DNA from 2 places in the Vibrio tasmaniensis genome. Region 2 is predicted to be linked to the other one. Evidence: predicted binding sites of a transcription regulator. Region 2 holds the regulator's gene; the other holds the start of a gene.
The links. The regulator MetJ, encoded in region 2, represses methionine synthesis genes. The targets are predictions, from matches to a motif close to TTAGACNTNTANANGTCTAA.
Positions count from the first base shown of each region.

Region 1: a site for MetJ is predicted at 3,471-3,490, ahead of metA (homoserine O-acetyltransferase MetA). Genes of this name have one in related genera too.

Region 1 is NZ_AP025510.1:1,483,279-1,488,879, forward strand. Features, by position in the region: gene OCV44_RS06780 (YgjP-like metallopeptidase domain-containing protein) at 1-143, shown strand, start outside; gene rlmF (23S rRNA (adenine(1618)-N(6))-methyltransferase RlmF) at 148-1,497, shown strand; gene pilW (type IV pilus biogenesis/stability protein PilW) at 1,587-2,336, opposite strand; gene metA (homoserine O-acetyltransferase MetA) at 2,506-3,447, opposite strand; gene OCV44_RS06800 (AAA family ATPase) at 3,723-4,091, shown strand; gene OCV44_RS06805 (DUF3859 domain-containing protein) at 4,170-4,592, shown strand; gene OCV44_RS06810 (M20/M25/M40 family metallo-hydrolase) at 4,722-5,601, opposite strand, start outside.
Region 2 is NZ_AP025510.1:257,842-263,442, reverse strand. Features, by position in the region: gene OCV44_RS01190 (bifunctional aspartate kinase/homoserine dehydrogenase II) at 1-1,597, opposite strand, end outside; gene OCV44_RS01185 (O-succinylhomoserine (thiol)-lyase) at 1,600-2,781, opposite strand; gene metJ (met regulon transcriptional regulator MetJ) at 2,990-3,310, shown strand; gene OCV44_RS01175 (malic enzyme-like NAD(P)-binding protein) at 3,550-4,839, opposite strand; gene rpmE (50S ribosomal protein L31) at 5,171-5,389, opposite strand.

The DNA of each region.
Region 1 (5,601 bases), 1.2 Mb from region 2:
TGGTGGTACACGAACTGGCGCACATCAAAGAGAAAGAGCACGACAAAGCCTTTTACCAACTATGCTGTCACATGGAACCGGAATACCATCAACTTGAGTTGGATGCCCGTTTATTCATGATGTATTTAGATTTAAAGAAGTAGCCCAATGAGCCAATCACAAAATAGAACGACGCTAAGCCTGTCGAAAAACAGTACCTCCGCGGCAAAAACAAAAGATAACCAAGCTAACGAAGGTAACCGCAAGCAAGGTGATGTTAAGCCAAGCAGCGACAAGCGTATTTCTTCAAAGAACACATCAGATAAAAACCGAAAGAGTACGGCTTCAAAAGGCGCTGGTAACAACAAAGCAAAGCGACCTTTTGCAAAAGATAGCAAAGGTAAGCCGGGCGCGAATAAAGGGCCATCGAATAAGGCATCTTTCAATAAAACTGCATTTAACAAGAATGCAGCACAGAAAAGACGTTCGGCTGAGAAGCCTCAAGGTGGATTACACCCAAGAAACCAACACACAGGTCGCTACGACTTTGAGTTATTGGTTGCTGCCTTGCCTGAGCTAAAAGAACATCTGATCAAGAACCCTGTGGGCGAAGACACCGTTAATTTCTCTGATCCACTGGCCGTTAAGTTACTTAACAAAGCTTTACTGGCGCACCACTATGGCGTTAAGCATTGGGATATTCCTGCTGGTTACTTGTGTCCGCCAATTCCTGGCCGTGCAGACTACATTCACAGAGTGGCAGACATCCTTAATAGCGATGGCCAAGGTGAACCTTATAACCACGCGTCTGTGAAAGCATTAGATATCGGTGTGGGTGCAAACTGTATCTACCCAATTATTGGTGCGACAGAGTATAAGTGGCGCTGCACGGGAACTGATGTCGATTCAGTATCTATCAAAACAGCAAACTTCATTGCTGAAAGTAACGCTAATCTAAAAGGTAAGATCCGAGCTCGTCTACAAGCGGATTCTGAATCTATCTTTAAGGGCGTGATTAAAGACAATGAACGTTACGATGTCACTATTTGTAACCCTCCATTCCATAGTTCTCTAGAAGAGGCGGAAAAGGGATCACAACGCAAACTGGATAATCTAGCGGCAAACCGTGCAAAGAAAGCAGGGCAATCATTCAAGCCAGAAACGAATAAGAAGCCAGTTAAGTTAGATAAATCAACTACGCAAAATAAACCAATTAAGCAAGAGAAACCAACCTTAAATTTTGGTGGCCAAAAATCTGAACTTTGGTGTCCGGGTGGCGAAGCTGCTTTCATTATGAAAATGGCGAGAGAGAGCCAACTTTTTGCTACTCAAGTATTGTGGTTTACGACATTGATTTCTAAGAAAGACAACGTTGATATGATTCGTTCAGAATTGGGTAAGCTACGAGCTAAACAAGTAAAAGTGGTTGAGATGTCGCAAGGCCAGAAGGTGAGTCGCTTTATCGCATGGACCTTTATGGACGACGAGCAAAGACAAGAGTGGATCGCGCTAAAATAGCGGCTGCACTGAGTTAAGACATTAAGTTGAAATTACGTACGGGCTTGTTGTTAACGCAACAAGCCCGTTTTTTGTGCTTTTCATATTCGCTAAGCTGAAAGCAATTCATCTAATTTGCTCTGATATTTCTTTGCTAGTGCACTATTTCCTGCTTTTCTTTCGAGTTCAATTAAAATTTGAAGTGATGGAATTTGGTAGCCATAACGCTGGTGGAATTTGAATAAGCGAAGCCTAGCGTCGTTGTAATCGGCGTTACTCACTTCAATTTTTGATAGCTGTAGTATTGATTTTGCGCGATTCGGGTCGTGGTCAATCGCTCGTGTGAAGTAGTATTTTGCTTGGTCGGTATTACCAGCTTTAAACGCGCAAAAAGCCGCATTCTCATAACTGGCAGATACTAGATAATAATAGGGTTGGTCAATTGCGCGGTTGAAGTATATATCAGCTTGCTCGTATTCGCCTTGTTTACACAAGAACGTACCGTAGTTATTCAATACATTGCCGTTTCTTGAATCGAGACTGAGTGCTTTGCGGTAAGTGGTTCTTGCTTCATCTACTTCGCCAACTTGCTCGTAGTAATGTGCCATCGAAAGTTGGGCGCGGTAATAACTAGGAGCGTGTTTGATAGCGAGCTCTAGATTTTCACGTGCTTTGACCATATTACCTTGTCCCATGTAGCCCAAACCCAATTCAATACGTGATTGAGACATCGCAATTGGGTCACTTTCCATTTTTGGTGGCCCTTCGGTTACAGAAACACAACCTACCAGAGAAACAGAGGCGAGTAGCGTGAGATGAGATATCAGGGTGGATTTTGGTAATAGCGACTTGTTAGGCATGTGCAGCTCCTTTTGAACACAAACCTATGATATGAAATTGAACACACTTAAGTGTTAGAGCGATTATGGAATGCGACCCAAACATCATAAAAAAACCGTGTCCAATTTGGCGTTTTATCAACAACCTATGGAACACGGCTTTATGTGTTTGTGAATCGGAAGAAAGAACTTAATCGTCTTTGGTAAAGTTGTCTTCGCTGAAATGATCCAGATCGTAAGGTGTTTGTTGGTAAACGCAGTAGTTTAACCAGTTAGAGAACAACAAGTGTCCATGACTACGCCAGCTTGCAACAGGCTTGTTGTCTGGATTGTTGTTCGGGTAGTAGTTGATTGGTATCACTGGCTCCATGCCTTCACCTAAATCACGAATGTATTCGTTGTGAAGTGTATGCGAGTCGTATTCCGGGTGACCCGTTACAAACACGTTTCGCTTATCTTTGGTCGCTGCTAGGTATACGCCCGCCACATCAGAAGTCGCAAGAACATCAAGGTCAGTATGCTCGGCTAAGTATTCCTGAGAGAAATCAGCATAGCGAGAGTGCGGTGCCAAGAAGGTATCGTCGAAGCCACGTAAAATTGGGTGGTACGGGTTATGTATCTCGTGGTTGTAAACCCCAGAAAGCTTATCTTTACGAGTTCGTTTTGGTAAATCATACAAGAGCTTTAAGCCAGCTTGAGCTGCCCAACACACATACAAGGTTGAGGTCACATGCTTGTTTGCCCATTCCATGATGGTTTTTAGATGATCCCAGTAGATAACATCTTCAAATTGAACCAAGCCAAGTGGCGCGCCAGTGATGATCAATCCATCAAAGTTTCTCCCTTTGACCATTTCAAATTGGCGATAGAAGTTATCAAGGTGTTCTGTTGGTGTATTTTTGCTTGGACGGTCATCAATACGCAGCAGCTCTACATCGACTTGCAATGGGCTGTTCGATAGTAGGCGTAAGAATTGAGTTTCAGTTTCAATCTTCTTCGGCATCAGGTTGAGGATCAAGACTCGAAGTGGACGAATTTCCTGTGTCGATGCTCTTGATAACGGCATAATAAAGATGTTTTCTTCACGAAGAACATCAGATGCTGGCAATTGGTCTGGAATGCGAATAGGCAAAGCTTTCTCCCTAAGCTGGATATGTAGACGTCTATACATCTAAATCTATAGTAGTTTGATACGCTTGTCGATATACAAAATGGATAGTTGTAAATTATTTGTGTTTTCTATCAGAAGTCATCCACCGACATCGAGGGCAGTCTCACTGTATCCAGTGATTACGTGAGTTGAGTGTAAGGACTCGGTATTCGGATGTTGAGCAAAGGCAGTTATCAGAGAAACTCGTTACTATTTAAGATAAACTCATGTTTTCGAATTAGCCTGTAAAGTGACAGATGAAGTTAATACTCATTCGAGGGTTGCCGGGTTCTGGCAAGTCAACAAAAGCAAAAACCTACGATGCATTGCATGTCGAAGCGGATATGTATTACGTGAATGAGCAGGGTGACTATTGTTTTGACCCAAGGCAGTTGCAGCAAGCGCATGAGTGGTGTCAGAACACTACAGAAGACGGCTTGAAGCAAGGGTTGGATGTTGTAGTGTCGAATACCTTTATTAAGCAGTGGGAAATGAAGGCTTATCGTCAACTCGCACTCAAATACAAAACGGATTTGGTTATAGAAGTGTGCCGAGAACAATATGGCAGTATTCACGACATTGAACCGTCTGTGATTAAGCGCATGGCAAAAGATTGGCAAGAATAGCATCGTTCTTCCTCTGCTTGCGTGGCTGAATGGCAAATAGAATTAAATTAATAGAATAACTCCAAGGTAAAGATTGAAATGGCAAAGCGCTCAGTTGTGGTCGACATGACTTCTTATGGTATCTATTCCACGTGGGATTCCAAATCTAAAGACCTTCCAAAAATCCAAGAGTTCACCACCACCGTTGATGCTGAAATCGATGTGGAGTTTGGCTATATCTTGAATATCAAGAAAGCCAAAGGTGAAAAGATCCGCTACTGCATCTATCACCCGAATATCACTACAGACAAGGGCGAAATGCTCGAACCGTTCGATGGTGAAGAGCATGTCGGTAACAACGACTGGGATTTCTACTTAGGTGACACCATCTGGGCGCCAGTCTCGAACAAGTTAGGTAAGTGGCGCATGACCGTGGAGCTAAAAGGCAACATCATTGCCGATAAGACATTCGACCTTGTTGCAAAAGACGAAGGCCAATTCTGGAAGCGTAGGGGTTTTTAGACGAAATTTCTGGTAGACGTTAGCTTTAGGCTAAACGCAGACAACAAAAAAGCCGAGTCACACGTCGTATGTGGGCTCGGCTTTTTTCATAGTGCTAGATAGAAGTGACTACCTAACTAATGGGTTAGATTATTGTGTTACGTAAGCTACAACAAACTCAGTGATAGCGACCATATCTTTCACTGCAATGTACTCTTCAGTGGTGTGAACTTTCGCCATACCAGTAGAAAGGTTAACCGTTGTTAGACCTTTCGCGTTGAAGTTGTTCGCATCGCTACCGCCGCCAGTGCGTTTAGTATTTGCGGTTACGCCAAGCTTCTCAAACGCTGATTTGATAGAAAGAATATGCGGGTGATCGTCTGCAATCACGAATGCATCGTAAGCACGAGTAGATTCGATTTCTACTTCAGCGCCGAACTGTTTTGCACTCTCTTGGAATGTCGAGATCATGTGCTCAACTTGAGCCGTTAGCTTTTCGCCGTTTAGAGAACGCGCTTCAGCCACGACTTTAAGCTCTGGCATTACGATGTTTGTCGCTTGACCGCCTTCAACAATACCGACGTTTGCCGTAGTTTCTTCATCGATACGAAGTAGGTTCATCTTAGTGATAGCGTCTGCAGCAACTTGAATTGCACTGATGCCTTCTTCTGGCGCTAAACCAGCGTGAGCAGGGCGGCCTTTGATTTTAGCAACAATCTTTTGCTGACCTGGAGCTGCGTTTACGATGGTGCCAATTGGGCCGCCTGTATCAAGTACGATAGCGTGCTCAGATTGAATGTAAGACATATCGAAGTTCAAAGAGCCGAACAGACCACCTTCTTCGAAGACAGTAAACGCAATCTCGATAGTTTTGTGTTCTTTGCCTTCAGCTTTGATGCAACGAACCGCTTCCATGATAGCTGCGATACCTGATTTATCGTCGCCACCTAGAATCGTGTTGCCTTTTGAACGGATGATGCCGTCTTCGATGATTGGCTCAATACCGATGCCTGGCGTTACTGTGTCCATG
Region 2 (5,601 bases):
AGCCCTGAATAGAACCCAAACGCTCTAGCCAGTCGTTGCCGTTATTGGCAATCGCTTCATCATCAAAACGCTTGCTCACAGAAGTCGCATCAATGCCTTGATCATCGAACCAATAAGTTTGGCTATCAATCACCGCAACCAATTCAAAGTTCATTCCACGACGCTTTTCAAGTTCCGCTTTTTGCTCAGCAAACAGGCTTAACCAACTTGAACCAATATTGCCCTTGCCACATAAAGCAATCGCAACACGCTTCTGCGCTTGGAACAGTTGAGAGTGAATGCCTTTCACTAGGCTTGATGTTTCACTCTTACGAATCACAGCCACTAAGCTCAAGCCTGAGTTTGCTTCTGAGATAAACTCAACCGGTGAGCTCTTGAGTTGTTGGTAGAATCCATAACAATGGTTCGGGTTCTTAGTCACACCAGCACCCACCGCCGCAATCAGAGAGAAGCCTTCTTTAAGCTTAATTTCCGCTTCAATCGCGTGGTCTTGTAGATATTCTAAAGCGCCACCAGCGATCTCTTCTGTATAAGCAAGGCGCAAACAGTGCTGATCGGGTTCAAGCTCATAAGCAAGCGGCTCAAGTTGAGCTCGTTTAAGACCTTCAAGAACTTCACTTTCTAAGCGGTCAAAATCATGGCCATGACCAAAGGTCAGCTGAACGATCAGAACTTCATCCAGAGAGGTAATGATTTTTGCGCCACGACCCGATGCCAGTACACGCTCTATCTGTGTAGAGCCCGCCTCCGGCTGGTAGCTGCAGCGCAAGCTGAGATCCATAGCACTTTGAGCCACAGGCTGTAGCGTTCGGCTATGGAGCACTGGAGCCGCCAGACGAGCGAGTTCACTCGCTTCATCAAGGCGAAGCAGAGGCAACAAACACGCATCCGAAACCAAACGAGGGTCAGCGCTGTAAACGCCTGCCACGTCACTCCAAATCGTCACACGTTCAACTTCAGCCAAAGCGCCAATCACGGTTGCTGAGTAATCTGAACCGTTACGACCAAGCAGTACTGTTTCACCTTCGCAGTTCTGAGCCATAAAGCCCGTAATCACCACTCGGCAATGCGTATGCTGAGCCAAAACTTCTTTAATCAGAGGATAAGAACGCGCGCGATCCACTTCGGGTTGAGCACCCGCTTCTGCACGTAAAAAGGCACGCGCATCTTGAGCAACTGCTTGTAAGTCATGTTGGCACAACAGAGCAGCTAACAAACGTGAAGACCAAACCTCACCGTGTCCTAACACCTGTGCTTTTTGCGATTCGCTTAGAGGAGCAGTTAGCTCACCTAAAGCAGTAAATTCTTGTTGAATAGTGGCCGTTAGCTGAGCCGCAGACTCATCTTCAAGCAGCGCTTCAATCAGCTCAAGCTGGAACTGACGAAGGGTTTGTAGACATTCATGCGCAATACGACCATCTTTGTCGAGCGCTTCAACAAACTCAATCAAGCGGTTAGTTGTTTTACCCGCAGCCGATACCACGACCAAGTCAGTAGCTGACGAGTATTCTCTAAGAATATTGACCACGCGTTGGTAACACTCAGGGTTCGCTAAACTGCTGCCACCAAATTTATGTAGCTGGCGAAAGGTTGTCATTATTAAACCTCCCCTTCTGCGATAAAGCCTTGTGTTTTTTCAAACGCTTGCTTGAGATCATCAATCAAGTCTTCTGCATCTTCAAGGCCAACAGAAAGGCGCAGTAATTGTTGAGAAACACCCGCTTCTGCTAATGCTGCTTCGCCCATAGCACGGTGAGTCATCGACGCTGGGTGACAAATCAGGCTTTCAACACCGCCCAATGATTCAGCCAAAGAAAATAGCTCTAATTTATCCACAAAATATTTAAGTGCTTCAAAAGATCCCGAAAATTCAAAGCTCAGCATGGAACCAAAGCCCAACTGCTGTTTCTTCGCGATCTCGTGACCCGGATGTTCAGGAAGGCTTGGGTGGTAAATCGTACCCACCAGATCTTGTTGTTGCAGAGCCGTCAGAATTTCACGTGAGCTCTCTTCGTGAACGCGCATACGTGCACCTAGCGTACGAATACCACGTAGCGTCATGTAGCTATCAAATGGTGTGCCGGTTGCACCAATACAGTTACCCCACCATGCTAGCTCTTCAGCGTGCTCTTCTGTCTTAGTAACTACAACACCACCAATGACATCTGAGTGTCCGTTGATGTACTTGGTGGTTGAGTGGATAACAAAATCCGCACCCAGCTCTAAAGGCTTTTGGAACACAGGCGTCAAAAACGTGTTGTCGACAGCAACCAGAGCACCTACTTCTTTCGCTTTACGGCAAGTTTCTGCAATATCAACCACACGAACCAATGGATTCGATGGCGTTTCGATTAAGATTAACTTTGGCTTAAGCGCGATCGCAGCATCCAGTGCGGCTTGATCCGATTGATCAACAAACAGAACTTTGAAGTCACCTTTGAGTGAGCGTGTGTTAAACAGACGGTAAGTACCGCCATAGCAGTCGTGCGGTGCAATAATAAGATCATCGCCACCTAAGAAAGCGGATACCCATAAGTTAAGTGCCGACGTACCACAGTTAGTAACAACCGCGCCTTTACCAGACTCAAGCTCAAATAGTGCCGTTTCTAATAGACCGCGGTTTGGGTTACCAGAGCGGGTATAATCGTACTTTGGCACTTCACCAAAAGCGGGAAACCCATAGTTAGTCGAAAGATAAATAGGTGGGACAACGGCATGGTGTTGCGTGTCTGACTCGATACCAGTACGTACTGCGATGGTTGCTGGCTTCCGGCTGCTCATAGGTGCTTCCTTACAAGTTTTGCGTCTGAGAATCACAGCTGCTTGTCGGCATTTTGTGGCTGTGTTAGATATATGTTACTCACTTTACTTTCATAAACGTGAGACGTCAACACTTCCGGACGTCTATATGTCTTTGCTTATGGCAGTAAATCCCGCTAAAATCAGCACTATTAATTTATTCTAACAACTAAAGTGATGAAGGTACGCAATGGCCGACTGGAATGGTGAATACATAAGCCCATATGCTGAGCATGGAAAGAAAAGCGAACAAGTAAAGAAAATTACAGTTTCTATCCCTCTAAAAGTGTTAAAGGTTCTTACTGACGAGCGCACTCGCCGCCAGATCAACAACCTACGCCATGCAACAAACAGTGAGCTACTGTGCGAAGCCTTTCTACATGCGTACACTGGCCAACCACTGCCAACGGATGAAGACCTTCGTAAAGATCGTCCAGACGACATCCCGACTGAAGTCAAAAAACTGATGACAGAGATGGGCATCGAGTTCGAAGCGTTTGACGAAGAATAAAAACAACTCAGTCACCGCCTTCATTATTGATTCGCTATAGCTGAACCCTATTTGTCACATCACCCACTACGTTATCTGTAGCTGCGCTGTGAATGATAGACATAAAAAAACCGACTCCTATGAGTCGGTTTTTTATTATTCTTTTTCGCTCAATAGAGCAACAGCTACTAAGCTATTAAGCTACTAAGCTACTAAGGCATTAAGGCATTAAGGCATTAAGGCATTAAGGCATTAAGGCATTAAGCCATATAGTTAGCAGGCATCTCAATTCGAGCAACGCCAGACTCAACAGCCGCTTCAGCAACTGCTTTTGCAACGCGAGGAAGCAGACGCGGGTCCATTGGCTTAGGAATGATGTAACCCTTACCGAACTCCAGTGCAGTCTCGCCCGCAGCTGCCAATACTTCAGCTGGAACTTCTTCTTTCGCTAGTTCACGAATCGCTTTAACCGCCGCTAGCTTCATTTCGTCATTGATTTCGCTCGCACGCACGTCTAGTGCACCACGGAAAATGAATGGGAAACAAAGTACGTTGTTTACTTGGTTAGGGTAATCACTACGGCCTGTACCCATGATTAGGTCAGAACGAACTTCGTGTGCAAGCTCAGGCTTGATCTCTGGATCTGGGTTTGAACATGCAAACACAACCGGCTTATCAGCCATCAGCGTAAGAGCCTTAGCTGGTAGCAGATTAGGACCCGATACACCCAAGAACAGATCAGCGCCTTCGATAACATCTTCAAGCGTGCGCTTGTCGGTGTTATTTGCGAACAGCTCTTTGTATTCATTCAAGTCATCACGACGAGTGTGGATCACACCTTTACGGTCAAGCATGTAGATCTTCTCACGCTGAGCGCCACACTTAATCAGTAGCTCCATACAAGCAACCGCTGCTGCGCCAGCACCTAAACAAACGATCTTACACTCTTCCAGTTTCTTACCTTGAAGCTCAATCGCATTCAGCATACCTGCTGCCGTAACAATCGCAGTACCGTGTTGGTCATCGTGGAATACAGGTACATCACAACGCTCAATCAGGCGACGCTCGATTTCAAAACAGTCTGGTGCTTTGATGTCTTCTAAGTTAATACCGCCAAATGTATCTGCGATATTCGCAACCGTATCAACGAACTCATCGATTGTGCGGTGTTTTACTTCAATATCGATAGAATCTAAACCAGCAAAACGCTTAAACAGTAGCGCTTTACCTTCCATAACCGGTTTAGAAGCAATAGGACCAAGATTGCCTAAGCCAAGAATTGCAGTACCGTTAGAGATAACTGCAACCATGTTGCCTTTACCTGTGTACTTGTAAACGTTATCGACGTTCTGTGCGATCTCGCGAACAGGCTCAGCTACACCTGGGCTGTATGCCAGTGCTAGGTCTTCTGCAGAGTTTGCAGGCTTCGTCAGTTCTACGGCAATTTTGCCTGGAATTGGGAACTCATGATAATCAAGAGCTTGCTGACGGAATTGTTCTTGAGGCGATAACGCTTGAGAGGATTGATCTTGGCGGCTGTCTTCAGACATAGGTGTAGGTTCCTAGGATATTATTATTTGGGGGATCTTGTTCATGTTAATGGATGTACTTCAAAGTTCCTAGGTGGTTGAAGCATCTGTATCATTAAAAAACGAGATTTCACTACTAATAAGACCAGTGGGCAGTTGAAATTACTATCGCCTGCTCAACTTTAGAGCGAATTTCGAGGAAAGAGTGTTGGGATAAGTGATTAAGTAAGATTTACGTCAGTAACCTATTACTTTAACTGACCTAATAATGAAATACGATTCAGTACTTTCTCAATTTACAGGCAACAAAAAAGGACACCGAAGTGTCCTTTTTATGTCTAAATAGCGAGAATTACTTCTTGCTAGAAAGAGCACCGAAACGCTTGTTGAAGCGATCAACACGGCCGCCTGTATCTACGATACGTTGCTTACCAGTGTAGAACGGGTGACATTTGTCACATACGTCTAGGTGGATTGATTCTTTTGCTAGCGTTGAGTTGAACTCAAACGTGTTACCGCAAGAACAAGTTGCAGAAACTGCTTTGTATTCTGGGTGGATACCAACTTTCATGGGAAAACCTCAATTAGGCCGTGTCGCCATCCGATTCTAAGCCGGACACCACACGTAGTTAAAAAATAAATAAAGACACCGCTGTATCACTAAACCGCGATAAAGCCATACCTTTAAGGCGCAGTATAGTAATGAATCTATAAAGCAGGATCAACTGATTTGATACATTTTTCACCAATAGCCTCTTTATTTCCTTTGTCACTTTAAGATTT